Regions from separate parts of the Peribacillus sp. R9-11 genome, predicted to be linked through region 2. Evidence: riboswitches for the same ligand, from Rfam matches in the RefSeq annotation. Region 2 holds a riboswitch; each other region holds the start of a gene.
The links. Region 2 has a riboswitch for cobalamin ahead of RE409_RS27080 (ABC transporter substrate-binding protein). Riboswitches for the same ligand answer to the same signal wherever they lie in the genome.
Positions count from the first base shown of each region.

Region 1: it holds a riboswitch for cobalamin, as region 2 does, so the genes downstream of both, RE409_RS01865 (hypothetical protein) here and RE409_RS27080 (ABC transporter substrate-binding protein) in region 2, are expected to answer to the same signal.
Region 3: it holds a riboswitch for cobalamin, as region 2 does, so the genes downstream of both, RE409_RS12200 (energy-coupling factor ABC transporter permease) here and RE409_RS27080 (ABC transporter substrate-binding protein) in region 2, are expected to answer to the same signal.

Region 1 is NZ_CP133763.1:363,006-373,273, reverse strand. It holds gene RE409_RS01875 (DUF58 domain-containing protein) at 1-705, opposite strand, end outside; gene RE409_RS01870 (AAA family ATPase) at 705-1,661, opposite strand; cobalamin riboswitch at 1,863-2,083, shown strand; gene RE409_RS01865 (hypothetical protein) at 2,281-2,787, shown strand; gene RE409_RS01860 (ABC transporter substrate-binding protein) at 2,791-3,741, shown strand; gene RE409_RS01855 (hypothetical protein) at 3,720-3,920, opposite strand; gene RE409_RS01850 (nucleoside hydrolase) at 4,823-5,737, opposite strand; gene RE409_RS01845 (hypothetical protein) at 6,330-6,512, shown strand; gene RE409_RS01840 (glycine betaine ABC transporter substrate-binding protein) at 6,693-8,420, opposite strand; gene RE409_RS01835 (quaternary amine ABC transporter ATP-binding protein) at 8,425-9,630, opposite strand.
Region 2 is NZ_CP133763.1:5,567,298-5,577,565, reverse strand. It holds gene RE409_RS27105 (hypothetical protein) at 1-83, shown strand, start outside; gene RE409_RS27100 (ABC transporter substrate-binding protein) at 80-1,210, shown strand; gene RE409_RS27095 (FecCD family ABC transporter permease) at 1,225-2,223, shown strand; gene RE409_RS27090 (ABC transporter ATP-binding protein) at 2,220-3,062, shown strand; gene RE409_RS27085 (polysaccharide deacetylase family protein) at 3,190-4,053, shown strand; cobalamin riboswitch at 4,141-4,318, shown strand; gene RE409_RS27080 (ABC transporter substrate-binding protein) at 4,496-5,464, shown strand; gene RE409_RS27075 (FecCD family ABC transporter permease) at 5,427-6,482, shown strand; gene RE409_RS27070 (heme ABC transporter ATP-binding protein) at 6,488-7,960, shown strand; gene cbiB (adenosylcobinamide-phosphate synthase CbiB) at 7,957-8,922, shown strand; gene cobD (threonine-phosphate decarboxylase CobD) at 8,897-9,970, shown strand; gene RE409_RS27055 (bifunctional adenosylcobinamide kinase/adenosylcobinamide-phosphate guanylyltransferase) at 9,943-10,268, shown strand, end outside.
Region 3 is NZ_CP133763.1:2,502,976-2,513,243, forward strand. It holds gene RE409_RS12160 (alanine/glycine:cation symporter family protein) at 418-1,863, shown strand; gene RE409_RS12165 (barstar family protein) at 2,036-2,434, opposite strand; gene RE409_RS12170 (TerC family protein) at 2,991-3,728, shown strand; gene RE409_RS12175 (polysaccharide deacetylase family protein) at 4,217-4,951, shown strand; gene RE409_RS12180 (YozQ family protein) at 5,390-5,611, shown strand; gene RE409_RS12185 (energy-coupling factor ABC transporter ATP-binding protein) at 5,802-6,647, opposite strand; gene cbiQ (cobalt ECF transporter T component CbiQ) at 6,666-7,442, opposite strand; gene RE409_RS12195 (energy-coupling factor ABC transporter substrate-binding protein) at 7,426-7,740, opposite strand; gene RE409_RS12200 (energy-coupling factor ABC transporter permease) at 7,742-8,485, opposite strand; cobalamin riboswitch at 8,662-8,858, opposite strand; cobalamin riboswitch at 9,070-9,260, shown strand; gene RE409_RS12205 ((2Fe-2S) ferredoxin domain-containing protein) at 9,411-9,779, shown strand; gene cobJ (precorrin-3B C(17)-methyltransferase) at 9,794-10,268, shown strand, end outside.

The sequences.
Region 1 (10,268 bases), 500 kb from region 2:
AACTTCAAATTCCTTTGTCATGATTTCACTTGTTCTAGCCGTTGCCTTCCAGTTAATCCAGGATAACTGATCACCTGGCTGATACTCTCTAACTCCAGATACTACTGATTGTTCTCGCTGTGTTTTTTTTGTTGATCCCACTTGTCCCTGATTGAATACACGCTCAAGATCTCTGTAGGTAAGCTCATGATATGAAGGGAAAACAGTGATTTTTAAAGGTGAACTATATGTCGCTTCCTTTTCAAAGACGCCAAAAAAGTCTCCTGTCCTGAAACGGATTGTTTGAAATGTATGCTCACCCCGTGGCAAATTGTTCAAAGTATATGTCATACTGAATGTATGCCTGAAACCAGGAAAGACAAGTGTTTTTCTTTGCATCCCCCTATTTTCCAATTCCTTCGGCAACTCTTCCTCTACCATCAAATATAAAAGAGGCAGCCTGTTTTTACGGGTAACAGTTAAAGCTATTTCTACAGAATCGCCTGCTCGGCATTCTCTTTTACTGACCTTTCTCTCAACGATAATGTTATTAATCGGATAAAAAAGTAGAATCGTAGAGTACACAGCGAACGGCAAAAATGTATAAAAAATAAACCAACTGACAAAACCGCCTTGAAACATCGCAAAAGAAAAGGAAATCGCTATAAGTAATAACAAGCCAATCACACTCATGTTTTCCTTTAAGATGCTGATCAAGTTCCGCATTAGGTCACAGCTCTCTTCACAGGCACTTGAATCGTCGCGACAATCTCGTGAATCACCATGCCAGCATCCACTCCCTCATAATTCGCTTCTGGCTTCAGGATAAGTCTGTGGGCAAACACGAACGGTACTAAATATTGCACATCATCCGGTAGAACATAATCTCTGCCCTGCAAAAGTGCATAAGCTTGGGCCGCCTTCATCAATGCAATCGATCCACGTGGACTCACCCCTAAATATACTCTCTCATGCGTACGAGATCGATTAGCCAAATTAACAATATACCGCTTTATCGTGTCATCCACTATCACTGCTTTAGCCTCTTCCTGTAAAGCTATTAATTCCTCTAAAGTAATAACAGATTCTAACTCTTCAAGTGGTGCGGCATATTGAGCTCGATGCAAAACCTCAATTTCTTCGTCAACACCCGGATAGCCCATTTTCATTTTTAATAGAAAACGATCCAATTGCGCCTCTGGAAGTGGGTATGTTCCTTCGTACTCAATGGGATTTTGTGTTGCCATAACGAAAAAGGGTTTCTCCAATCCCCTTGTAACCCCATCAACCGTCACACTTGCCTCTTCCATTGCTTCAAGCAAGGCAGATTGTGTTTTCGGCGAGGTCCGGTTTATCTCATCGGCTAAAATAATATGGCCCATGATTGGTCCTGGTCTAAAAATAAATTCTTGTTCCTTTGGATTGAAAATTGAAACACCCGTTACATCTGAAGGTAGTAAATCAGGTGTGAATTGTATACGCTTAAAGTTTGCGCCTATCGATCTTGCCAGTGCTCTGACCATGACAGTCTTACCTACACCAGGAACATCCTCCAATAAAACATGCCCCCCAGAAAGAAGTGCTACGATGCTCAGTTCTGCTATATCTCGTTTTCCAATAATCACTTTTTCAATATTCCCTAAAATCTTTTCCAGTTTTTGATTTACCTGCTTATACATCATACTCTACCTCCTGAGATTACCCTATTACTCTTATATAACACCTATTATATATTCTTTATACTCGATATGCGTTTTACATTAACATCCAATTAAACCTTACATTGTAAGTTTACTAGATAATTCGCAAACCATAAACGAATTTCTCTAAAAATATTCATACTGCTTTAGGAAAAAGGTATGGTAAACTGTTGCTAAGTGAATATAAACCTTGCAGAAAAAGGTGCTGACTTGTCAGCTTAATAGGGAATTTGGTGTAAAACCGAAGCTGTTTCCGCAACTGTAAGTGCTAATGAAATAAGATAAATACCACTGTTTGAGGATAAAGATTCACATCGATAACCATTCATCCTGTTCAAATGGGAAGGTTCTTAGAGTAAAATGACGCACGGGCCAGGAGACCTGCCTTTTTTATCGTATTATGCTCTTCGGAAGATAGGAGGATTGTACGGCAATCTTCCATCTTTTTCTGTTACAGATACATAGGTGATTGATGCCGACCAATGCCCTTGGTCGGCTTTTTCTTTTGCTGAGAAAAGCGATACTGAGGTGATTCATCTAACTATGAAGAGGAGGAAGAGTTATGGCAAAAAAGGATTTTCGTTTTTTATGCTATCCATACATGCGCGAATCCGAGTCTACCGTCGATTATGAAATACGTACCGACTCTTTGACGACACAAATTGGCTTGGCCGCCTCGCTTACAAAGGATGTTCCGGATGTATACCGAGATTTAATGGAATTGTTGCCGATGGCTTATCATTTAAATGGTTCAGTCCGTGGGAAATTGGCCATTACCGACAATGATCTGAAACGTCTAAGTGCCATCTACGACCATTATGTCGCAGAAGTTAAAGAGCATATTGAGACATTCGTGCTTCCGCAAGGTTCAACCGCCGCCTGTGTTCTGCATACTTGCCGTAGTGAAGCCAAAAAGTCGGTCCGTGCTTTACACAAGGTTAGTTTAGAAATAGAAATCCCTGAAATTCTCTTTGATTACGCCCATTTGCTTGCAAATGTTCTATTCGTGATGGCTGTCTACGTCAATAAGCAACATGGTATTGAGGAGATTCCTTTTATCAGTAAATCATACCCAACCAAACCCATGAAGAAGAAAACGGAGGAATAAATAATGAAGAGAAGCATACGATTTAGTTGGATTTCCACCTTGATACTTGCCCTTTTCCTTACCGGATGTGGAGTAACGGATGACCAGACGGCAAAGGAAAAGAAAGACACTAATAAGACAGAAGAAGTCAAAGCCTATACCGTTACCGATGATACTGGAAAGAAAATAAAATTTGATAAAGTTCCGGAAACAGTAGTTTCACTTCAACCAAGTAATACAGAAATTTTATTTGAACTAGGGCTGGGAGATAAGGTCGTTGGCGTGACCGACTTCGATAATTATCCAGAAGAAGCAAAGGATATTGAACATGTTTCCGATTCGGTGAATATCAATGCAGAGAAAATTATTTCCTTAAAACCAGATGCCATTATTGCTTATACCATTGGTGATGAAACGACGATGAAACCACTTGAAGATGCTGGAATCCCAGTATTCATTATTAAATCCGCGACAAATTTTGATGATGTATATGGGGATATTGGGCAAATTGCTGAAGTCATGGGCGTAGCTGAAAAAGGCGAAGAATTGGTGAAAGATATCCAAACCCAAATTACAAGTGTTGAGGAAAAAATTGAAACATTAGATGAAAAGGAACAAACCTATTTTGAAATTAGTCCAGCTCCAGAAATCTATACAACAGGAGCGGAAACCTTCCAACAAGAAATTCTAAAAACTGCAGGCATTGAAAACATCTTTGCCGACCAAAAAGGCTGGGTTAAGGTTTCAGATGAAGAAATTGTCAAACGAAACCCTAATGCTATCATTACAACTGCTACCTTTGCAGATGATGCTGTTGATGAAATTAAATCCCGTAAAGGCTGGGAAGATATCAACGCCGTGAAAAATGATCAAGTCTATCTACTTGATGAAAATATTATGTCACGTCCTGGGCCAAGGATTGGTGAAGCTGTAGAACTCGCAGCAAAGACCATTTATCCAGACTTATTTAAATAATGCGAAAGAAGGATGTTCCAAAGTTCTTGGATCATCCTTTCCTTTTTTACCTCTGCTTCCCTAAGTCCATCACTACAACCACACACTCTCCTGGAGCAGCTGCCCTCCATCGCTAATCCCTTATATTTCTCTTTTAAGGTCTCCCTTTGCAAATAACGAACCACCTGCTCTTCTTTCATCTTTATGCTAAGATGAATGCAATCTAATCATAAAAAATTCGAGGTAATGATCATGTATAAAAAATTCTTTATATGGGTCTTAGCAGTCGCCCTTCTTTTAGGAATTCTTAAAACCTTTCTAGGTATGTAGCAAAAAAACAGCCGTATGGCTGTTTTAAGAACACAGGTATTCACATACCTTTTAAAGCAATGTGAGAACTTCATTGAAAGTAAAAACACAGCTTATAAAAACATTAGTTTTGAAATTTATTTCGAAGGACCATTTAACTTTAGTTAAATGGTTTCCTTTTTATTTAGGCTCCGTTATACTACATTGTTGTTTTTTCCAAAAAAAGAAGACCACCCGAGTGCCAACTATTTTACATGTTTTATAAGTATAAAAACTTTATGCCCATGAATACGTGACTATTATGGAAAATACATTTCTTTTCCCCATAAAATAGTAACCTTAGACTTTCACTAATCCTTCCAATTATTTTATTAATCAAACGATTGATTAAATTTTAAAAAAACAAAAAAGCCAATATCGTTTAAGTGTTTTCCCTAAAGAGATTGTAGTATTAAGTTGGACTCCACCCGCACTCTTAAAAATACTGTGCGTTACCTGTAATCAATTCTAGATCATAAAAATGTTTATTTTGAAACTGCTCATGAAAACATTTCAGAAAGAAAATCGAAAAAGGACATCCAAATGAAAGGATGTCCTTTTTCCAGCAAATATAATGCTGATTTATTACCTATAGCCGTTGATTAAAACGATCCTTAGGTGAATATGAAACGTTAAAACCGCTAACTTTGAAAAGTATCAAACGGAGCATATCTCTTAACTAGTAATCCCCATGCAGAGTAATCGATATTCTTTAAAGTTCAAAGCTAGAGCCTCACATCATGAGTCCATGTCCTTATATAACTCGTTCCAAGAAATGTTCCACAAATCGATCTGCATCTACTTTTGTACAGACGCGAATCCTTGCCACACCTTCATGTTGACCGATTGTTCTACCTGTCTCTTCTCCTTCAGTCACAACCTTAACGTTCATCCATTCTGTAGTCACAAAACTTGGATCAATCACAACTCCAACTGCGAGTGGATCATGAAGAGCACAACCTCCAATACCCGGATTGAAAGTTTCATAAGACTTCATATAAAATTCGGTCATTTCTGCAAAGAATTGGGCAGTCCCTTTTCCAGTCGAACGCCATTCATCAAGCTTTGATCTTAGTAAAAACGTTTGATGTGTTACATCAAGTCCCACAACGGTGACTGGTATCCCTGAGGAAAACAAATAATCAGCTGATTCAGGATCAGATACGATATTGGCTTCAGCGTACGGCGTTACGTTGCCTGGTACTTTTACTGCACCACCCATTATCACTACCTCTTTAACAAGTGAAATAATTTCTGGTGCTTTTTTAATGGCCAAAGCGATGTTAGTTAATGGTCCAACTGCAATAATCGTTATTTCATGAGGGCGACTTTTCACCTGATTGATTATAAAATCGGTTGCATTTCCCGGTGATGCTGAAATAGTTGGTTCATTCTTAAGTGTATTTCCTAAACCGTCTTCTCCATGAACATGCTTTGGATACTTTTTCTTCATTCCACGCACCAATGTTTGATTGGCTCCTTTATAAACAGGAATATTCTTTTCTACCTTTTCCAAAACTGCCAGCGTATTACGAGTCGATTCAGCTACGGACACGTTACCAAAGCAAGTTGTAAAGCCTAGCACGTCCAATTCAGGAGAGTTTAATGCGTATGCCATCGCTAAGGCATCATCAACCCCAGTATCAACATCAAATATTATTGGTTTCATATATTTTCCCACTTTCTTTTTAAACGGATTACGATGATAGTACCGTTGACAAAATTTCTTATACAAACACTGGATCTTACAATACAGTTACTTTGGAAGCACCCTAGTGATTGGATACATCTACATCCGTTACATCCCATTTTTTCTTTTCTTATGTATTAGAGAAACCGGTTTTCCAACTAAATTTTAGCATTCAATTAAAGGTTATTCCACGGAAAGTTTAAGAATATTTATAATAGACAATTAAAAAGAAAAACAGATAATCCCCACAATTTAGCAGTAAATACATGAAAGAAATGATCCAAAATGGTACAACCTTGTTGGGTGATCCAGTTGGTGAACCTCACCTTTCCGGTTTTCATCTGATTTCTTAAAATATTTAAAGATATTTACTTAAATGTATTCTTGACTAGTAAATACTTATATTGGATTATTAATTCAAAGATATTTATTTAAATTCAATATCCGTGATTTCATTTTTAAAATAGGCCAAATAGTTGAAGGCTATAAATAGATAGATAATATGAGGTTACCAGTATAAAGAAAGTTGTTACATTCTAATTAGTTAATGGATATTCAAGGTGGAAAAAAGATGAAGATGTTAAAGTTAATTGAAGATTATCCTTCTACGTACAAAAAGGGAACAAAGTTCTTTATTATTTCAGATTCAGAGTTCATAGGAGTGAAAAGCTATGTATTACTTTCCGAAGATTTGCGAGGTAAAATCGTGGTATCTGAAGAGGAATTGAAAAATAAATTTGTTTCTATTAATTAGGATTCGTTTATTCTTTTTCTCTTTATACACTTCCCTTTAGCCAGCAATCATTAATTAGTGCATGTAATTATTAAAGTTTAAACTCTTTTAATTCAACATTTTAGGCTCACTTCCTCCCTAAAACATTTTCATCACAAAAAAAACGAGGAATTTTCATGTCCGAAAATCCCTCGTTTTTTCTTATTTCAAATCTTCAATTGAATCAATATCGACATAATCTGGTACGACCAGACCATTTTTTGTTCCTTTTAGATTTGGTCCAAGGTCAACCATGTCATCTTTATACTTATTATAGTATTCAAGATGTGTACCCGGGAGCCATGCAGCCACCATTGCGTCCGCACTTCCGTTTGCAACGCCGGCAAACATTGGTCCGACTTCAACTTGACTTAATGTTACGTCATAACCATTCTGTTCCAGAACCTTGCCAATCACATTTGTGCTGGCAATTTCAGTGTCCCATGCAACATAAACCAGTTTGATTTTTTCACCATTTCCTGATTCAGCACCTTTGGTCCATTCGGATACTTTGTCCTGATTTTCTTTTATCCATTTTTCTGCTGCTTCTGAAGGAGACATACCTTCAGTAACTTTGACCATTACATCTTCCATATCTTTAGTATCCCAGAAGAATTGATCAAGAATTTTATAAGCGCCTGGGGCATCTTGCTCAAGGCCTTTTCTGGCAATCGAATTAATATTTTCAGCCCCGCCAAAGGATTCATTCGGATCTTCGAGATATTTCAAGTCATATTTCGAGAACATCCAATGCGGTGACCATCCTGTAACCACGATTGGTTCTTTTTTATCAATCGCTTTTTTCAATTCAGCAACCATTGCCGCTGAAGACCCTTCAACCAACTTCCAATCATCCAGCTTATAATCATCTATAGCCGTTTTAGTCAACTTCATCAATCCTGCTCCAGGTTCAATTCCGATGATTTCATAATTGGCTTTGGCAGCAAAACTATTTTTATCCCCTTTTACAGCCGTATCTTTTGTAAAAGTACTGAATAGTGCAGTACCCACAACTAGTAGGGCCAGTATTGTAAAAATGATTTTCCGGCTAACGATATGTTCGTAAGCTGGTTTACGAAGGTTTTGCGTGATACGATCGAGTATGATTGCAATGATTACGATGGATAAACCTGCTTCAAATCCTTGCCCAACATTTATTTGGCTAACAGCCCGGTAGACATCCGCCCCAAGTCCGGGTGCTCCAACCAATGAAGCTGTAACTACCATGGATAGTGCCAGCATGATGCTTTGGTTAACGCCTGCCATGATTGTTGGAGTAGCCAATGGTATTTGTACCTTGAATAACTTTTGGCTGCTGGTCGAACCAAAAGCATCCGATGCCTCGATCAAATCATTGGGCACTTCCTGAATCCCAAGATTGGTCATACGGATCGTCGGTGCGATTGCGAAAATGAATGACGCAATGATCCCCGGCACTACCCCTATTCCAAAGAATAATATCGAAGGAATCAAATAAACGAATGCAGGCATCGTTTGCATGAAATCCAAGATTGGGGTAACGATCTTGCGCACCGTTTTATTTTGGGCACACCATATTCCGATCGGTATCCCTATAAGGATGGTTAGGAATCCTGACAATATAACGATAGCCAGTGTTTGAATGCTCGATTCCCAATAACCAAGATTATCGATCAATAGTAAGCTAATAAAAGTAAATATCCCTAATGGCCATCTGCTTGTATAGGTAACCAGAAGGGTTAGGACGATGATTAACACGATGGATGGTCCCGCACTCATTACATCGACCAGGATATCCAATAGACCCTCAATCCCATTCGTAATAAGTGTAAATAATCCAGCAAATACAATAGTTATCCAATCCACTAAAGAATCGACCCAAGCTCCCAGTGGGATTTTCGGAATATTCATTGAATTATTCACTCTCCATTTCATTCAAGGAATCTTTATTACCTGCTAAAGCGCCAATTACGGCCCCACGAAGAAGAATTCCTTTAATTCTATTCTCATCATCAATGACTGATATTGGCAGACTTGAAGTTGCCATCACATCCATAAGGTTTCCAAGCAATTCATCCTCTTTAACAGTTGGGATATCAGTTGTCATTACTTCAGAAATCGATTGGTTATTGCTCATTGCCTGACGAGCCTGTTCAGCAGTCACGGCCCCCAATAACTTCTTCTTTCTATCCACAACAAAAATGCTGGAATACCCTTGTTTACGCATAATTTCCAGCGCAACCCTCGGACCTCTGTCTACTGCGATCTTCTCCGGCCGTATCATCACATGAGAGGCTGTAAGTACCTTAGATAGATCAACATCTTCAACGAACTTCTCGACAAATTCATTGGCTGGATTCATCATGATTTGTTCAGGTGTTCCCAATTGAATCACACTTCCATCTTTCATTAGAGCAATTCTATCTCCAATTCTTAATGCTTCATCAAGATCATGGGTAATGAAAATGATCGTTTTTTTGTACTGATCTTGGATTTCCAGCAATTCATCCTGCATATCTTTACGTATTAATGGATCAAGAGCACTGAAGGCTTCATCCATCAATAGAATATCAGTATCGCTTGCGAGTGCCCGAGCTAACCCAACCCTTTGTTGCATTCCGCCACTAAGCTGTGATGGAAGCTGATTTTCGTAGCCTTTTAATCCAACGGCTTCAAGAGCCTTCATCGCTTTTTCTTGACGTTTTGTTGGATCTACTTTTTGAATTTCGAGCCCAAACTCAGCGTTTTCCAATATCGTTTTATGCGGAAATAAAGCAAAGTTCTGGAAGACCATGCTTATTTTCTTTTGCCTGACTTCTCTTAATCGGGCAGCGTTCATCTTCACGATATCTTCATTCCCAATTAAGATTTCTCCAATTGTTGGATCAATCAAACGATTAAACATGCGGATTAAAGTTGACTTCCCACTTCCGGACAGCCCCATAATGACAAAAATTTCACCAGGGTAAATTTCAAAATTGACATTATTAACACCGACTGTTTGTCCTGTTTCTTTCAATATTTCTTTCTTTGTTTTACCCTGCATCAATAAATCTGTCGCTGCTTTTGGAGATTTGCCAAATATTTTCGAGACATTTCTGACTTCTACATACGGCTTCATCGAGTCACCTCATTCTAATATTTGCCCATATGATATTCAGTTTTGCTGAATTCCCCCGTTTTATGCGAGTAATCAATATAAAAACATAAGTACCTTGAAATAAATGAAAATGGCTATAAACGATACGTCCTATATTTTTCTCTGTCCCGGATCAGTTTTCTTAAAAAAAAGCGGACTTGACTCAGTTTAATGATCGCCAGCTTGCACTAGACACAAAGTGCGAAAAAAAAATTTATAATTCCCATAAGTATATTGCTTGAAACATATATGTGTGATTAATTGAGCATTTTAAGTAGGGAAAAGAGGTGTAATCACATCTGGGGAAACTAGCAGGCACAGCATATACCAACTGAAATATAAATGATTTTCACTTAGAGTTTTCTTTGATCCAATCAATGGACTAAACATCTAACCCCTGAAGTACTTCATAACCTAAACAAAGGAGGAAGTGACGCTTTCACTTAACATAAAGCGCATAGGAAAAAAATTTATATTCCCATAAGTAATTCAATATGTGTCTAATAAATTGAGCATTTCAAGTAGGGAAAAGAGGTACAATTATAACTGAGGAAACTAGCAGACACAGCATATACCAACTGAAATATAAATGGTTTTTCACTTAGAGTTTTCTTTAGTCT
Region 2 (10,268 bases):
TAGGATTCATAGATCAATCCAAACCATTTTTACATGGGATGGCGAAATGGCTTAGAAAAGAAGTACGGGAGAGAACATCATGAAGAAAAAATGGACAATGTTAGCGGCAACAACTGTGGTGGCAGCCTTGATTACAGGCTGCGGCAATACAGCGGAAGAAACAAAAGGAGATACAGCTGAAAAACAAACGACGGCTGAGGAGAAAGTCATTCAAGATCAGCTTGGCCGTGACGTAACTGTACCGGGTAAAGTCGAGCGTATTGCGGTTGGTGGTATTCTTCCATACTTTTCTACATGGTATGTAGCTACAAACTCAACGAAGGAAGTTGTTGGATTACATCCGAATGCTTATAATGCTGCGGAGAATTCCATTCTTGCTGACATGTCGCCGGATATTTTAAAAGCGGATACGTCGTTTATTAAAAATGGTGAAGTGAACGTAGAAGAATTATTGAAAATCAATCCGCAGCTTTATTTTGAAAACTCACAGAATCAAAAATCTATTGATAAATTAGAGGATGCAGGCGTTTCTGTGGTGGCCTTAAGTGCTATTGATGTAGCGGCAGCTGAACCATTAGCGACTTTTAACAGTTGGTTGAAAGTGACGAGTGACATTACTGGAACAACTGAGAGAACGGACATGTTCTTGAAAAAAGGCAAAAAGGTCCAAGCTGAGTTGGATGAAAAATTGGATGGTATCAAAGAGAAAGATAAGCCAAGAGCATTAATACTATACCAACACAGCGATAAAAGCATTATGGTTGGCGGTAAAAACTTCTTTAGTAATCAATGGCTAAACGCAACAGGAGCATACGACGTTACGGCAGAAGAAGTTACCGGAACAAAAGAAGTGAATATGGAGCAAATTTATAAGTGGAATCCCGATATTATTTACATTACAAACTTTTCAACTACACAACCTGAAGACCTAACAAACAATGTATTTGAAGGTCAAGACTGGAGTCAGGTAAAGGCTGTGCAAGCAGGAAATGTTTATAAAATTCCTCTGGGTATTTACAGATGGTTCCCGCCAAGTGGGGATGCGCCGCTTATGTTGGAGTGGATGGCACAGAAAAATCATCCTGAACTATTTGACTATGATATGAAGAAAGAAATCACAGACTATTATTCAGAATTCTATGATTACGATGTAACGGAAGAACAAGTAGAGAATATTCTGCACCCTTCTTCTGATGCTGCAAAACAGTAAAGTAGGGAATGAATATGAAAAAATGGAAAACGCTCCTGTTCTGGATTTTACCAATTGCTATGGTTATTTTGTCTCTAAGCATTGGACGTTACGGAATGGATTTAGGGACTCAAATCAAGATATTACTATCAACTTTTCTTCCAATTGACCATACTTGGACGCAGATGGAAGAAACAGTGGTCCTGCAAATACGCCTGCCGCGTATTTTGCTTGCCTTGTTAATAGGTGCTGGTCTTTCAATCGCAGGTGCCTCATTCCAAGGTATGTTTGGCAACCCGTTGGTTAGTCCGGATATCCTTGGGGTTTCGGCTGGTGCCGGGTTTGGGGCTTCCCTTGGGATTCTATTACTAGGTCATGGCTTCGCTACACAAGTGATGGCACTTGGTTTCGGCCTAGCGGCAATCGTCTTTACCTTCGTGATTAGCGGAAAAAAAGATTCACCTGTTTTCATGCTTGTTCTGGCTGGTGTCGTTACATCGGCATTATTCCAGGCGTTGATTTCCTTGATTAAATTCGTCGCTGACCCGGAAGCAAAACTGCCAGCGATTACTTACTGGCTGATGGGAAGTCTTGGTACGGCAACATATAAGGACTTGTATATCGGGGGACCGATTATCCTTGTGGGCATTCTGATTCTATATTCCCTTCGTTGGAGAATAAATTTATTGACGTTGCCTGAGGATGAAGCTAAATCACTTGGTATTCCAGTAACACGTTTGAAATGGACAGTTATTTTTGGCGCAACACTTATTACTGCTGCCTCAGTTGCGATAGGCGGTATCATTGGCTGGGTTGGGTTAATTATTCCTCACGTTGCAAGAATGCTAGTTGGTAATAACAATCAACTAGTCTTACCAGTATCTCTTTCAATCGGTGGAGCCTATTTATTGTTGATTGATAATCTGGCTCGCTCGGTAACGGCTACAGAAATTCCACTCTCAATCTTGACGGCAATTATAGGTGCACCATTTTTCGCAATATTGCTTAGAAAAACAGGAGGTGGCTGGTCATGAGAATTGAGGTGCAGGGAGGAAATTACTTTTATGCTCGGAAAAAAGAAGAAGTTCCTTACCTTTACCAAACAGACATTAACTTTTCGCTGAATGACGGAGAGATAATGGCGATACTAGGACCAAACGGTGCAGGAAAGACAACGATGTTAAAATGCATCACAGGTCTTCTGGACTGGAAAAAAGGTCAAACGCTCATTGATGGAAAGCCGCTTCCTTCGCTTTCACGCAAAACCGTCTGGAAACGGATTGGTTATGTTCCGCAGGCGCATAAAATGGTATTTGGTTTTACACTCGAAGAATTGGTCATTATGGGAAGAGCCCCATACATCAGTGCGCTTGCCCAGCCTTCCGTGAAGGACCGTGAAGCCGCTCACCTAGCCCTGGAAACTGTAGGGATTGGCCATCTTGCTGGGAAGTCCTGCAATACAGTCAGTGGTGGTGAGTTGCAACTAGCGTTGATTGCACGTACGCTGGTATCAGACCCGGAAGTGCTCATTCTCGATGAACCGGAATCCCATCTTGATGTTCAAAAGCAGGTTGTGATTTTACAGACATTAAAGCGTTTGTCACAAGAAAAGAAAATCTCTTGTATCATAAACACGCATTACCCAAACCATGCGTTTTTCCTTGCTGACCATGTGTTAATGACAGCCAAACAAAAGCCGGTCGTTTACGGAGAAGTCCAGGAAGTCATGACAGAATCCCGGATGAAGGAATACTTCGGAATTGAAATGAAGAAGATTATTTATGAAGAAGATGAGAACTTTTTTATTGAAACGATGGTGCCGAAAGATTTAGGCATTCCGCGTGATCAAAATACTTGTCGATTTACTAGTTAAAAAAAGGCAGCCACCGGGTTGCCTTTTTTTTCGCTAAATGGAATACTTTATTATTTACTAGTTTTCTGGTACTATTATGCTAGAAAAAATTAGGAGAATGATAGTGGGAAAATACAGAGTTTTATTGATGGTAGCATTGCTGGGAATTTTAATTTTGCCTTCATGCTCACAAGGGGTTTTAGAGAATATAGGTACAAAGACGGCTGCACCGATTGCGGAAGATAACATTGAAGTGGTTGCAGCAGCGGAGAATGACGTCGGGCAGAATTCGGAGGACAGATTATATCCTGAACAGATCGATACGAGAAACTGGATAAGAGCCGAGTCCACGGTTCAACTTCCAATATTGATGTATCATAGTATTTCTGAAGGTAATAACCTTCGGGTACCAAGAGAGGAATTTCAATCACAAATGAACTGGCTTCGGGAGAATGATTACTATACATTATCCCCTAGGGAAGCATTTCTTGTTTTAACGGAAAATCGGATGCCAAGTGAAAAGTGTGTCTGGCTTACTTTTGATGATGGCTATACAGATAATTACACGGAGGCTTTTCCTATATTAAAAGAATATAATATGAAAGCTACTGTTTTTATGATCGGGAAATCTATTGAAAAAAGTCATCACCTGACGGAAGAACAAATGGTGGAGATGAGCGAGAATGGGATTTCTATTGAAAGTCATACTATCAACCATCTTGAGCTTAACCGTATGACGGTAGGGCAGCAGGAAGCTGAAATGGTACAGTCAAAGGATTTATTCGATCGTATTCTCCAACAGGACACGACAGTACTTTCATATCCTGTTGGTCGGTATAACGAGGAGAGCCTTAGGTTGTCAGAAGAAGCTGGATACAAGATGGCAGTAACCACCGAAGCTGGTGGAGCTTCAAGGGACCAAGGGATGCATGCACTGCACCGAGTTCGGATTTCACCCGGATTATCAGTCGATGGATTTGCAGCGCTGATTGAAAATGCATCACGTTATTAATTGAAGACAAGGTATTTCGGAATCAGTCTGAAAAATCATATAATAATCATTTCTTACATAGTGTATAATGAAAAGCAGTGAAAATTATATACATATGAACGATTTGGTGTCTTAATGACTTAAAAGGGAAGTTGGTGAAATACCAACGCGGTCCCGCCACTGTAAATGGGAGTTAGCGGCTGTGTACCACTGTATGTGAGATATGGGAAGGTGCCGTTGACGATGACCATTAGCCAGGAGACCTGCCAAGATTCGTACACCTGTAACCTACGCGGATGGGAAGGTGTGTGGCAGACCTTCTGAGTCCGTAATTATATTGTTGCCATACAAGCATCTTCCGTTTGACGGGAGATGCTTTTGTTTTGAAATTCGCTTCTTCACTTCAGGGTGCGTTTTCTTTAGGTGGTCGGAAATTGAATTAAAAGATTGTGGGGGATGTAAAATGAAGAAAATCTATGGTCTGATTCTAGTGATGTTACTAACTGCAGGTATGATGGTTGGTTGCAATGATACATCAAAAGAAGGAACGAAAGAAAAGCAACAAACGAATCATACTGAAAACCAAGCTTTCCCGATTACGATAAAAGATGCAACGGGTGAAAAAGTAACGATAGAAGAACAACCAAAGAAAATTGTTACATTGATACCAAGTAATACAGAAGTGGTCTTTGCACTTGGTTTGGGTAAAAAGGTTGTTGGTGTATCCGACAATGATAATTACCCGGAAGAAACGAAAGAAATTGAAAAAGTTGGCGGAATGGAAATGAACACGGAGTTAATCGTTTCCTTAAAGCCTGATCTTGTTCTTGCTCATGCATCCAGTGCCCATAATTCGAATGAGGGATTGCAGCAGCTTAAGGATGCTGGAATAGATGTCCTTGTAGTCAATGATGCACAAAGCTTTGACGAAGTGTATGAGTCTATTGATATGATTGGACAGGCAACGGGAGAACATGATAAGGCAAAAGAAATCGTTGCGAATATGAAAACGAAACTGAAGAAAATTCAGGAAAAAGCTAAATCCGTTAAGGATGAGGAAAGAAAAACCGTTCTAGTAGAGGTTTCGCCATCACCGGATATTTATACACCTGGAAAAAATACATTCATGAATGAAATGCTTAACATAATTTCAGCGAAAAATGCAGCAGCCGAATTGGACGGGTGGGCGAAAATTGACGAAGAGTCTATGATTGCTGCAAATCCGGATGTCATTATTACAACATATGGTTATTATACAAAAGATCCAATCAGTGAAGTGACGGGCCGAAAAGGATGGGAAGATGTAGCTGCTGTTAAGGATGGTCAAGTCTTTGATGTCCATTCTGACTTAGTGACCCGTTCTGGTCCACGCTTAATAGAGGGAGTAGAGGAACTTGCCAAATCAGTCTATCCGAACCTATTTGACAACTAAGTGGGCGTTTGCTTATTTGATTGCGTTATTGTTTTTGCTTTTCGCAATGACGATTGGCATTTCCTTTGGTTCGGTGTCAGTACCGATTCCCGCGCTTATACAAATTATCGGCAAGGAATTTTTTCATTTACCAATCTCAGTTGAGCCAGATGTGATGCTGACGAATATCGTAATGAACATCCGCCTGCCACGTGTATTACTTGCAGGTTTGGTTGGGGCTTCGCTTGCGATTGCCGGGGCAGCCTTTCAGGGACTGCTCAGGAACCCGCTTGCTGACCCCTACACATTAGGGATTTCATCAGGAGCATCAGTAGGCGCTGTATTGACATTGTTTTTGAATATATCATTGCCGTTGATCGGTTTATATACCCTACCGGCGTTAAGTATTATGTTTTCATTGCTTACGATTTTCTGTGTGCTAACTTTTGCGAGAAAAATGGATCGATCGATGAAAGTAGAAACAATTATTTTAACCGGAATCATTTTCAGCTCGTTTTTAAGTGCCTTCATCTCATTAATGATTGCGTTGACGGGCGAGGAATTAAGACAAATCATCGGATGGCTGATGGGAAGCGTTTCAATGCGCGGCTGGAATTATATCGCGATTATTTTGCCGTTTTTTATCATTGGTTCGTTGATCTTGATTATGAATACCCAAGAATTGAATGCGATGACGTTTGGGGAAGATCGTGCAAAGCATTTGGGTGTGAATGTTCAGCGGAGAAAAATGTGGATTCTGATAGCTGGTTCGATATTAACTGGGGCAGCTGTTGCTGTTTCGGGAACGATTGGCTTTGTAGGATTGGTTATTCCTCATTTGGTTCGTAGGATTTGGGGGCCAGATCATAAGCATTTGTTGCCGTTATCTTTGCTCGTAGGAAGCGGATTTTTAATTTTGGCTGACCTTGTAGCAAGGACGATTATTGCACCTTCGGAACTGCCGATTGGTGTAATTACCTCACTTATCGGGGCCCCGGCATTTGCCCTGATTTTATTAAAGAGACGGAGAGAAGGGTAGAATTCATGCTTGAAGTTAAAGGGTTAACAGGTGGATATGGCAATAAAGCTGTTTTGGACTCTGTCTCTTTTGACGTACATAAAGGGGAATTATTTGGGATTCTCGGTCCAAATGGCAGCGGAAAAACGACGCTATTAAGTATGCTTAGCGGGGTTCTCGATTATAAGGTAGGAAGCATACGAATAAGGGGAAGAGACTTGAAGGAGTATTCGGCCAAACAACTTGCACAAGTTATAGCCGTGTTGCCTCAACATTCCTCATTAGCCTTTTCTTATACGGTAAAAGAGACTGTTTCTCTTGGCCGTTATGCTCACCAAACAGGCTGGTTTCATAGTTGGACTTCTGAGGATGAGGTGATTGTCCAACGTGTGATGAAGCAAACGGGAGTCGCGGATTTTCAGGATCTTCATTTTGAACGATTATCAGGCGGTGAGAGACAGCGGGTCTTATTGGCACAAGCACTTGCCCAAGAACCGGAAATTCTTTTTTTAGATGAACCAACGAACCACTTGGATCTTTCCTATCAAAAGGAGCTTCTTGATTTAATGAGGAAAATGGCCAAGGAGCTGGAGCTAACAGTTATCTCAATCTTCCATGACTTGAATTTGGCCGGCTTGTACTGTGATCGGCTGATGTTGCTTGAAAAAGGACAAATTCAAGTCATTAATGTGCCGAATGAAGTGCTCCAACAGGAACGGATCCAGGAGGTATACCGGACGACGATTGAAAAACATCCGCATCCTGCCCTACCGAAGCCGCAAATGTTCATTGTCCCGGAAAAGCATGTCTGTGATTTCGCACCTTTGGAAATTGATGAAACCTATTTGACGGTGGGCAACGAAATAATTCAATTGAATTCACCAATTCCGCTTAGAACGATGTCTTCTGGTGTGACCGGTTCAGGAACGGGCTGGCATCAACATTTCGTGAATAGGCATGTCCATCGTGATTATAATTACGAGGATCATTTTGCTGAAATGGCTGACTTTTTAAAAACACACGGTTTTGAACCGCAGGAAACGGTCGGAATGATGACAGCTGTCTTTCTCGATACGGTGGCCTTCAAGTTTTTAAGAGATGATGATTTCTCGGTTTTTATCATTGTGACGGCTGGAGTAGGGAATGCCATCGACGCCTCTTTAGCTGACCAACATTCTTGGATTTCCACTCCAGGAACCATAAATACATGGATCTTTGTAAATGGGCACTTGGCAGAAGAGGCCTTTATCCACAGCATTGTCACCGCGACCGAGGCAAAAGTAAAAGCGCTTCATGATTTGCGTGTTTTGGATAAGGTGACAAATACAGTGGCGACAGGAACTTCGACAGACAGTATTTTGATTGCCGCAATCCAAAGAGGGAAGGCACTTCAATATGCAGGCACCATTACTCCGCTAGGGAAGTTGATCAGTCGCGGTGTATATGATTGTACCGTAGAAGCAATAAAGAAAAATCGGAAACGGATTGAGGAACTATGATTTACCATCACCTTTTTGCTGTTACACTGGCTTTTTTCTTTGATCTATTAATAGGTGATCCACCAAATTGGCCACATCCCGTTAAATGGATAGGAACGTTGATAAGCAAGTTGGATCATGCATTCAATAGAGGTACACATAAAAAGCGAAATGGCCTCTTCATGCTGGTAATTGTTTTAACACTGGTGTTATTGGCAACAGGTCTAACTGTCTATTTAGCTTATCTTATCCATCCGCTTGCGGGAATTTTATGGGAAGCTGTTGTTATTTCTACGACGATTGCTCAGAAGGGCTTAAAGCAGGCAGGAATGGATGTGTGTCATCCACTGAATAAACAAGCTTTTCCTGAAGCGAGGCTAAAGCTTTCCTATATTGTCGGTCGTGATACTGCTGATCTTGATGAATCCGAAATAGTCAGAGGCACTGTAGAAACCGTAGCTGAAAATACGAGTGATGGAGTTACGGCTCCACTGTTTTGGGCAGCAATTGGCGGTGCTCCACTCGCGATGATGTACAGGGCAATTAATACCTGCGATTCAATGGTTGGTTACAAAAATGATAAATATGGACAATTTGGCTGGGCTTCAGCTAAGCTCGATGATATCGTGAACTGGATTCCTAGTCGCCTCACTGGTTTCTTGATGCTGCTAAGCTCGAAATCCAGCTATCATAGCTTGGGGGCTAGATGGAAGATTTTGTTCAATGATGCGAAAAAGCACCCAAGCCCGAATAGTGGGTGGTGTGAAGCAGGCGTTGCTGCAATTTTGGGTGTACAGCTTGGCGGCCGGAATATGTACAAAGGAGTAGTTTCTGACCGTGCTAGGATGGGCGTTCCACTTGTTCCATTAGAAGCAATACATATACAAAAAACGATTACCATCATGCATCGGACATCTTTTATATTTTTACTGATGCTTTGGTTAGGGGGACTTACGCTTGGCATTACCTTCTCATGGCTCTAATCCGCATTATCTTTACGAAGCGCTGGAAATTGAAATGCCTGAATCGGTTCTCGATTTTAGTGCTAATATCAACCCATTGGGTCCTCCTTTATGTATAAAGGAACGGTGGTCCGAATTCTTCGAAGGAATCTTAAATTACCCAGATCCGCATGCCGTTGAATTGACAAAATTAATTGCAAAAAAAGAAGCGCTTCTTGAGCAATCCGTTTTGGTAGGTAACGGTGGTGCGGAAATAATAATGTTGGTAGCGAACAGGTTAGCCAATAAAAAGGTCTTAATCATTCAGCCTGCATTTGCGGAATATGCAGAAGCTTGTTTAGCAGCCGAATGCGAGGTAGACTTTCATCAACTTGATGCACCTGAGTGGCAACTAGATCTCGATCGATTGATTCCTCAATTACCTGAATATGACGCGATTTTTTTATGTACGCCTAATAATCCGACAGGGATTTCATTTAAGCAAGAAGCAGTTAGGGAATTAATCAAAGAATGCGGAAAAGCAAATTGTCTGGTTGTTTTGGATGAGGCTTTTTATGATTTTACGGAAAACGCCTTTACTTATGCTTCTTTAATTACGCAATTCCCTCATTTACTGATTCTACGATCAATGACGAAAATTTTTGCAATTCCAGGCTTGAGGTTGGGTTATTTGCTGGCGGCACCAGATATCATAAATCAGGCAAAAACCTATAAATCGCATTGGAGCGTCAATCATGTGGCATTAGAAGTCGGGAAAATCTGCCTTGCTGAAGAAGAATATATAGAAAAAACAAGAGCGTATATTCAATTCCAAAAGCAGAAACTTTTCCGGTTTTATGAAGAGCATGAGTTGATTGTCTCAAATAGCACGGTCAATTTTTATTTAGTGAAAGATGAATCCTTATCCCTTTTGCCTTTTTTATTAAAAAAGGGCATCGTACCACGTCATACGTATAATTTTCCAGGGTTAGATGGAATGTGGCTCCGGTTCGCAGTGAAGAGTGAGCGTGATAATGCCATGCTAATGGAGGGGGTAAGACAGTGGAGAACTCTAGGCTCTGTTTTATAACCGGTGGTGTCCGGAGCGGTAAAAGCCGTTTTGCAGAAAAAAAGGCAATAGAATATGCAATCCAATTGAGTGGGAACTTGCATTACCTCGCTTGTGGCCGAGTCAGTGATGCTGAAATGGAAGAACGCATCCGCCGGCACCAAAGGGATCGCAAAAGTAGTCCAATTGCTTGGAGGACTTGGGAATACTCGACGAATATTACACGGATAGGTGCAGATCTAAATCAAGATTCAATAATCCTACTCGATTGCCTGACAACCCTACTCGATAATGAATTATTCGGTCCCAATATACCGCT
Region 3 (10,268 bases), 2.6 Mb from region 2:
GAATTAAACAGAAAAACACCCTGAATCTTTAGATCTAGGGTGTTTTTTTATATGCGTCCATTTTAATAAATATATATTTAGCTTTTATTCATAGAACTCTTTACAATTTTGATCTTAGAAGGGTTCAATTGAAAGTATCAGAAATCGTGGGAGAATAATTATTTATATTTAGAAATGATACAGAATATTATATCATTCTTATTCTCGATGGGAGTTTCCCGATTCATTCCTCAAATTTATGAATGAAATAAATTGAATGGTAGGATATAATAGATTATTGTATTGGGGATTCATTCTTGAATCTCCCTTTTTTACTATGGACTTCTATCGTTTATCTTACCGAGAGAATGGGGAAATAAACAATGGTTGTCAATTGCTATCATATATAAGTTAATAATTAGAGGTGGTTTGTTTTTAATGGAGATGTTAGGAAGTTTTATTAGTGGAACAAATGATTTACTGTGGTCAAAAATACTGATTATTATGCTGATTGGATTGGGTCTTTATTTTTCCGTTCGTACGAAGTTTGTCCAATTCAGAATGGTAGGGGAAATGTTCAGGCTTTTGGGAGAAGGTGCCACAGCGGATAAAAAAGGTGTGACATCGTTTCAGGCTTTTTGCATCAGTACTGCTTCACGGGTTGGAACAGGTAACCTTGCAGGTGTTGCCATAGCCATCACAATGGGTGGTCCAGGAGCCGTTTTCTGGATGTGGTTAATAGCACTTATCGGGTCTGCCTCTGCCTTCATTGAAAGTACACTTGCACAAATTTATAAGGTCAAGGATGGCGATACATTCCGAGGTGGCCCTGCTTATTATATGGAAAAAGCATTGAATGCCCGTTGGATGGGTATCACGTTTGCTGTATTGATTTCGCTTACATTTGGGCTTGCTTTCAACTCTGTACAAGCCAACACGATCACAAGTGCGTTCAATGAATCGTTTGGGATCGATAAGTGGGTTACGGCAATCATCCTTGCTCTTGTTACGGCTGTCATCATTTTTGGAGGCATTAAAATGATTGCAAAAGTATCTGAAGTCATCGTACCGATTATGGCAGGAGCATATGTGATAGTAGCATTGATTATCATTATCATGAATATTACCGAGTTACCTGGTGTTTTTGTTTTAATCTTTGAAAGTGCTTTTGATGGATTAAGGGAAGTTGCTGGCGGAGCACTAGGCGCTGCCATGATGCAAGGAATCAAGAGAGGTCTATTTTCTAATGAAGCCGGGATGGGTAGTGCCCCTAATGCAGGTGCGACAGCAGATGTCAGTCATCCCGTAAAACAAGGGCTCATTCAGTCTCTTGGTGTATTTGTGGATACGCTTGTCATTTGTAGTTCGACCGCCTTCATCATTTTGTTCTCAGGCCTGTATACATCGAAGGAAACAGATGGTATAGTCCTTACCCAAAATGCACTTGGTACGGCATTAGGATCTTGGGCTGGCATTTTCCTTGCCATTATCGTACTGTTATTCGCCTTTAGTTCCATAGTTGGTAACTACTATTATGGAGAGTCGAACATTGGCTTTATTAATGAAAATAAAGTTTGGTTAAACTTATATCGTATCGCAGTCGTTGGGATGGTGATTTTCGGTTCGCTTGCTTCACTCAAGTTTGTATGGGGTCTAGCTGACTTGCTGATGGGGTTAATGGCCATTATCAACTTAATCGCCATAGCCTTACTTGGAAAAATTGCATTTGCTGCACTAGCCGATTATCAAAAACAAAAGAAGAGTGGAAAAAACCCAGTTTTCCATGTAAACAATATTAAAGGTTTGAAGAATGTGGAATGTTGGGGTGATCCATCCGATAATGTGGATGAGAGTAAGAGCAATCGAAAGTTAAAGATAAATTAAGGCATTTCAGCTTGTAGAAAAGTCCCTTTTTTTGGGACAAGTCTATAAGCTTTTTTTGTATAGGCGATGTTAAATCTAAATGTTGATATGTATACATTAAGAAAGGGAACTCTTGATACATATTAAGTTCCCTTTTTAATTCAACTAACGCTACCCTTTACTTGATTAAGGATTACTCCAAAATCAACGTTATATTTTTATTATCAAGGATAATTTCTTCTACCCAATTAAATATAGTTGAACCAATGTTCATTTTTGCATCCCTTATTTCTTTAATTACTTTTTCTTCATTACTTGGATGGCAATTTTTCAACATCTCATTCAGTATGGTTATTGTTTCTCCGTACACTAAATCGATTTTAGATTTGACAGAATTTCTCCAAAAAATTGTATATTCTTCTTCAACTTCTATATCACCGAAACCACCAAATAAAATATCATTAAATGCATCGAGACTTCCATTCCACTTGTATTTTCCAGAGAGAACTACATTCGAAAACTCGTTACAGAGTCCATTAAAGTCCGAAAAATTTTCACCATCTAAGACAAAAACTTTGTTAAATTTAATCACCTCTAATACATCATTTTCGTTATTTTAATTAAATCGCCTTCTTCAACTCAATACTTCTTTAGTGAAATAAGAATTAACTCGTCAAACTGAATTTTGACATAGGACGTAACTTCTATATATATTTTAAACGAACTTCAAGTTTTAGAGATAGAAAAAAATTATTAAAAAAACTCCTTCCTGAATTTAAGAGTTTAGACTTCAATTCGGCTAGTGTTAAAGGGTTAGAGAAAAATAGTTCTTGCCACTTCTTATGAGGCAATGGGAGCTAAAATAGTGGATAGCATGTTAACTAACATTGCAGATGATAACTTAAATTATTCGTTTATAGGTGGGAGAATATCAGCATATAAAAAGCATATGTCCTTTCTTATTCCACTATCGGGGCAGAAGAGTTGAATAAGGAAGTGGATACGTTGAGACAATATTGGAATAAGAAAAAGGCAAACTTTCTTTAATATGGGCTGGGTGAAATATAATACCGATAATACAAAACGTTATTAAACTCATGTAGCATACTTATACTGGCTTATGAAGTGATAATTTATAGGGGGATAATATGGAACTTTCTTTATTATTAGAGTATGGCTGGGTATTAATTATTTTGATTTTTTTAGAAGGTTTATTATCTGCAGATAATGCTTTAGTTTTAGCTATTATGTCAAAACATTTACCAGAAGAACTGCAAAAAAAAGCGATTAATATTGGGTTGCTATTAGCTTTTATATTTAGGATTGGTGCAATCTTTATTATTTCGTACCTTTTCCACGTTTGGCAAGTTCAAGCAATTGGGGCTGCTTATTTAATTTTCATCTCATTAAAACATTTACTAAAAAAGGACCACGGAGAAAAAGAGAAAAAAGGGAAAAGCTATCGTATGACTATTGTGCAAATTGCATTAGCTGATATCGCCTTCGCTGTTGATTCTATTTTAGCAGCGGTAGCTCTTGTCATTGCCCTGCCAGATACACCAATGGGGGAAATTGGGGGGATGGATGGCGCACAATTTATAGTTATTTTATTAGGAGCAATTGCTGGTTTAATTGTTATTAGGTTTGCAGCAGGCTACTTCGTTAAGATATTGACAGAACGCCCTAGTCTTGAAACTGCAGCAATGTTACTCGTTGGTTGGGTTGGGTTTAAGTTATTAATGCATACTCTTGCGCATCCAGCCTTGCACATTATTCCTCACGAGTTTGTTGAAGGACCTATTTGGAATACAATCTTTTGGTCAGTAATGCTGCTTATTGCATTAGGTGGATGGTTTTTATCTAAAGGAAGAACAGAAAAACAGTGAAGCAAAATAAATATATTTGTCTGTAAAAAAATAACGATTTTTAAATTGACAAACGTTCATTCCGTTTACTAATTTTGAGTTATTTGATAATTAAACGAAAAAGTTTTGTTCAACTAAGGGGTGCTTTACTTTAATAAGGGAGGTTGCTGCGGCAACCTTTTTTTCTTACCTACTAAAGGGGGAGGTGAGTGGTGGAAGGAAAAGTTCATCAAGAAGTTGCATATCTTCTTTCTAAACTCTGAAGAAGAAATTGATGATGAAGAATAACAGAAATTCTTATTAAGCAAAAAGGGTTATTGGTGAAGGAGGACTTATAAAAAAGCCGATTCCTTAGTGTTTTAGGGAATTACTTTTCATTTGGGAATATCAAAGTCACCATTGATCAAAATGGAAGATAGAATGAAATATGAGAGAAATCATAATAGAACTATGCTTTTGAGGAACAATAAATTGAAAAGATATAAAAAGGATACAAAGCGAGGAGTTTTATGAAAAAGATAGCAATGTTTTTCCTATGTCTTCTTATCTTAATTTTTCCATCACAAGTTATTGCTCAACGAAAAGTACCTATTTTAATTTATCATTCGATTGACGAGTTTAATGGACACGGTTCTATGGAGTTATATGTAACCCCAAAGAATTTCGAGAAACAAATGATTTATTTACGAGACCATGGCTACACATTATTAACTTTTGATCGATGGCAAGACATTAATAAAGTAAACAAACCCATTTTCATTACCTTTGATGACGGATACAAAAACAACCTGAATGCATTTGCTATCTTTCAAAAATTGAAAAACGAACGTTTTAAACCATCTGGTACCATGTTTGTTATATCTGACTTTATTGGTCGCTCAAACCGATTATCGAAATCGGATTTGAAAACGATGGCTGATTCGGGTATGATCTCAATTCAGTCTCATACTGCTACACATCCTGACTTGACGAAAATTAAAAATTATGAATATGAAATGAAAGGGTCCAAAGATAAAATTCAAAAAATAACGGGCAAACCAGTTTATGCACTTGCGTATCCATACGGGAATTTCAATGACAAAGTCGTAGCAGAAACGAAGAAATATTATTTGTTTGGACTTACGACAACTCCTGAACCATTTTCTGAGAAGGGCATTAAAGACGAACTCTATCTTTTACCACGAATCTATATCAAATATTCAACTAGCCTTGACGACTTTGCAAAGATTGTTGACAGAGAATGAAGGCGGTTCCTATTCCAAGTAATTGCTTTTTCTATTGGACCTAAGGGAAAAGTAATAGTGCTTATAAGCTAATGGATCAGAAACAAGGAAAATTTCAAATAAAAAAGGAGGATGAAATTAACCTCATTCTTCAACTTCAATTGGGCGCTTTTTTGAAAAAATAACATTAAACGGAGTTCATAAAAATGGATAGGAATGATGGATATGGATACTGAAATACCTCCATGTTTCCCATTCAAATAAGATTGAACCCTCTGGTTGTTAAATCAGTGATAAATCATTTTTTTATCTTTATTGAATATTGGATTATTTTTTACGCAAAATACCATTGTTATTACTTCATGCTGTCAATCTATATGAGATGACAAATGAAACCAAGTTTCCCTGTTTTAATAAAATAGGCAAGATAAAAATAATTCGAAATAAGGAGTGAATTCTATGGATAGCAAGGAATCAAAAAAGGATTCTTTAGATATAGCTGGAAGAATTTATGACGTCAGTGATTATAAACGAAAGGATACATTGTCCTATGGGCTTGCTAAAACCCACGAGCAAGTTTCGGATACCTATACGGAAGGTGAAATGCAATCTATAGTTGATGATGTAGACGGAAAGAATATAGAGATAAAAGGGGAAGAGGCTGAAGAAGAAAGCCAATAAAATAATTAGGGATAAATACCAGGGCATTGCATGAGCTTTCAAGAGTGATACTTTGCAGCTACTTGTGTTTCTCTGAGGTTAAAACTATCCAGGTATTGGGGTACCGACTCAATTACCTGGATAGTGAAGAATATCTCCATTTTATCCCCTAGTTTGTTTTGACCTAATGAAACAGGCTAGGGGTTGCTTCTTAATTAACCTTTTCAATCTCCATTTTTTGAAGTAATTCTTCTTTCGTTCTAGGGGCAGGGTCTTTTTCTGTGAATATCTTTGATTGAATAAGTGATTGAAACATTTCAAATATCCATGGTTTTTCTAAATGTGCTTGATACAAAAGGTCTTCATGATGAAAAATAGTGACAGGATCTCCTTGATATATGACCTTTCCATCGTTCATGACAATGATTTCGTCAGCCCATTGATAGGCTAAGTTAACATCATGGGTTGATAAAATGATTGTTTTATCAGGGAGATGGATGTTATCCAAAAGAGCCATAATCTGTTTGGAAAAATAAGAATCCAATCCCGCCGTAGGCTCATCTAGGATCCAGACTTCGGGTTCCATGGCTAACACACCAGCTATGGCAACACGCTTCTTTTGTCCTAAGCTCAAAAAATGGGTGGGCTTATCTTTCAATTCTGTTACTTCTGTTTGGGCCATCGCCCATTCAACTTTCTCCCGCACGACATCTCTTTCCCAACCTAAGTTCATCGGTCCAAACGATATATCCTGTTGAACATTAGCGGAAAAAAGTTGTGAATCCGGGTCTTGAAAAACGATTCCAATCTGTTTTCGTAATAGTAATAATGTTTTTCTGTCATATTTTAATTTCTTTCCCTTAAATTTGATGGATCCTGTTGTTGGCTTTAATAGACCGTTTAAATGTTGGAATAAAGTTGACTTACCGGCACCGTTATTGCCTAATAAAGCAATTTTTTTACCTTGTTGAATAGTAAGAGAAAGATCTTTTAATGCGAACGTCCCATCTGCGAATTGATGGGTGAGGCCATCTATATTAAAAATATGTTCTTCCATTATCGAACTGCCCCCAATTTATATATATCTATAAATAAAGAATAAGCTTACTAGAGTTACAATGGTAATCAGCCAATTACGAGAGGAATAAGTGTAAGAGTCATCGATAAATGAAATATTCTCTTGATACCCTCTTGCGTTCATTGCCATCGTTAATTGTTCAGAGCGCTGAAACACTCCTAAAAACAGGGAAGATATGAGTAACCCGAGAGATCGAATTCCCTTCCTCACTGAACTATACCCAAGCCGTGATGACTGTGATTGATGAATGGCCATAGCTGTATCTAAAAAAATAAAGATGAAGCGATAAGTTAATTCGATTAAATCAATCAGCAATGAAGGCAGTTTCAGCTTACGCAATACATATAGTATAACTGTGATGGGAGTAGTTAAGGTTAGGAAATATAAACAGCTGATACTGCTTAATACAACAACGATTAGACCAATTACCGTTTTTATACTGTCTTCGCTGATAAATATTTGCCAGCTGCCGAAATTCCAGGACCACCATACATTTGGTATCGAAGTGAATTTACTTGCGAATGAAAAAAGGATGGTAATTGTACCTGATAGTACAAAAAATCCAGGTAATAAGAGTAATTTTAGATAATAAGAGATTGGGATTTTTGCCCCGAAAATGATAAAAGCACTCATCACGGTAAAGGTGATGAGTGAGACGGTCGTATCCCTCACTGCTAAAGAAAACAACAAAAGGGAGAGGGCAAAAATCATTTTCTCTAAAGGATGTACATGCTTTAGCCGGTTGAAATAGGCGTATTTATCTATGAGTAACATGTTTTGCCTGTTCGTCCTTTTCTTGAACGGACTGTTTATTTTTTTGTCGCATAACGCCGATGAAGTATCCTATGAATCCGGCGCCAATCGCGGCTTGGAGAGCAAACAATAAGCTTTCGGTTTCTGCACCTGGCGGCTCCCAGATACTGTTGAACCAAGGCTTATATTCTGGTTGGATTTTAGTGATGGCTTCTTCCGCCACTCCATCAGCTCCACCAAATTCTGTTCCTTGTTGGGTGATTAACGGAATTATAGCAAGTATGACGACTAGAAAAAGCAACAATAAACTTTTTTTCATGCTAACGAGCCTCCTTAGATAACACTCGCAGTAATTTCAATTCGCCTAGATTGTATTTCTTCAAGAAATTCATGACAACGACTGTCAATAAACCTTCACTGATTGCTAAAGGTATTTGGGTAAGGGCAAAGATTCCTGAAAATTTAGTGAATGAGGCCATGAATCCACCTACCTCCGATGGGAAAGCTAAAGCAAGTTGTACAGAAGTTATCACATAGGTGCCCAAATCTCCGAAAGCTGCTGCTAAGAAAACAGCAAGAGAGAAGGACCAACCTAATTTAGTAGCGCCTTTGAATACAAAATAAGCAATGAACGGCCCGCAAACAGCCATGGAAAAGGCATTGGCTCCTAGCGTAGTTAGTCCTCCATGAGCTAGTAATACAGCTTGAAATAACAGAACAATAGAACCGACGACACTCATGGCCAGTGGCCCAAACAAGATTGAACCTAAACCGACGCCGGTAGGGTGTGAAGAGCTTCCTGTAACGGAAGGGATTTTTAGGGCTGATAAAATAAAAACGAATGCGCCGGACAGACCCAGCATCATTTTTGTTTCTGGGTTTTCCTTCACTTTAGACCTAATAGAACGGTAACCCAAGATTAAAAATGGAAGTGTCACAGCCCACCAGAATATCGCCCATTCGATCGGTAAGAAGCCCTCCATAATATGCATTGCCATTGCTTTCTTTGGTACGAAAAGTAGTAAAATGACAAAATAAAGTATTTTCCAATTGGCTTTTTTCATTTTTTCTCCTTTCAACGCTTTTATTTTTAATGATTAAAGCTGAGAAGAGAAGTGGCGGGCAACATAAAAAGCACTTCTCTCAAAAAGAAAGAAGTGCGTAATGAACAGTAAGTTTGCAGCATAATACAAATATTAGCTTAGCTGCCTGATCCGCACACCCATCCTCGTAGGTTGTAAACAGTTTCACGCTTCATGGCAGGTCTCCTGGCTCTGGATCATCATCCTCATACATCCTTCCCATCGCGTTTGACAGTGGATTATTCATTACGTATTAGGACTTCCCTTTACAGTGGCGGGACCGCGCCGGATTTACACCGACTTCCCTATTAAGCTAAATTCCGAGGAATCTAGCACCATAAAACTTATGTAATTTTTTGAAAATTCTCGTTTATTGTACCATAAAGCAATGATTCCATCTACACTCTATTCATATTTTTTTTGAGAAGGATAAAATCGCAGTGAGGATAGGCATTAAGCTGGATTTTCACCATTAAACTTTTCAAAACAGTCGGAATAAACTATTGAATTTTAAAAAAGTTGTTATATGATAGATAAAGTTAACTAGAAATATATTATTATAAAACCAAATATTTCAATTTAAAAGTGCTCTTGTATGAACACGCAAGGGATAATAGGGAAATCGGTGAGAATCCGATGCAGCCCCCGCTACTGTAACGCTGATGAAATTGTCGATAACCACTGGCCTAGAGCTGGGAAGGGACAAAAGTAAATTGAAGCGTAAGCCAGGAAACCTGCTTTTAAAATTGTGTGATACTTTTCGGAGGGAAAGGTAGAAGGACTATGGAGATTTTGAGAGTTTCACTTTGCTTGCTGGAGGCTCCCTTTTCATATAGTTTTTTTTAAACCTTAACTCTAACAGTTAAGGTTTTTTATTTTGCCTTTTCTCAGATTTAGGAGGAAGAAGATGACAACTTGGAACTTAAAAGGCACAAATTCGCATCTTTTGATTTGTAACGGCAGCAGTTGCATGAAAAAAGGTGGCGAAGAAATAACGCAAGCAATTCGTGATGAAATTACTTCACAAGGTCTGAATCAAAAAATTCATACTACTAGAACTCGCTGTAACGGAAGGTGTAAGGATGCCTGCGTTGTGATTGCTTATCCTCAAGGGACATGGTATCGAGTGGATTCACCTGATTTTGGACGAGAGATTGTCCGTAATCTCGATGATGAGAAGTTCATTCCACAGATGATTTACCAATTTACTAATGGAGAAATGACTCCTAATCCAGATTTTCCAGCTCAAACAGGAATTTCAAAAGACAAGTTGTAAAAGGAGATGTCTAAATGAGTACAAACGGTAAATTATTTGTCGTTGGCTTTGGACCAGGGAATTTTGAACATATTACCAAACGTGCTGTAGAAGCCCTTCAAGAAAGTGACTTCATCATTGGTTACAAAACATATGTGGAACTCATACAGGGCCTTCTTACAGATCAAACGATTATAAGTACAGGTATGACTGAAGAAGTATCACGTGCACAAGAAGCAGTGAAACAGGCGGAGTTGGGAAAGAAAGTGGCTGTAATTTCGAGTGGTGATGCAGGGGTATACGGAATGGCAGGGCTGGTTTATGAAGTATTGATTGAAAAAGGCTGGAAAGAAGAAACGGGAGTAGCCATTGAAATCGTTCCTGGTATTTCTGCCATCAATTCATGTGCGTCTTTACTTGGTGCACCTGTCATGCATGATTCCTGTACCATCAGCCTCAGTGACCACTTAACGCCTTGGGATCTGATTGCCAAAAGAGTGGAGGCTGCAG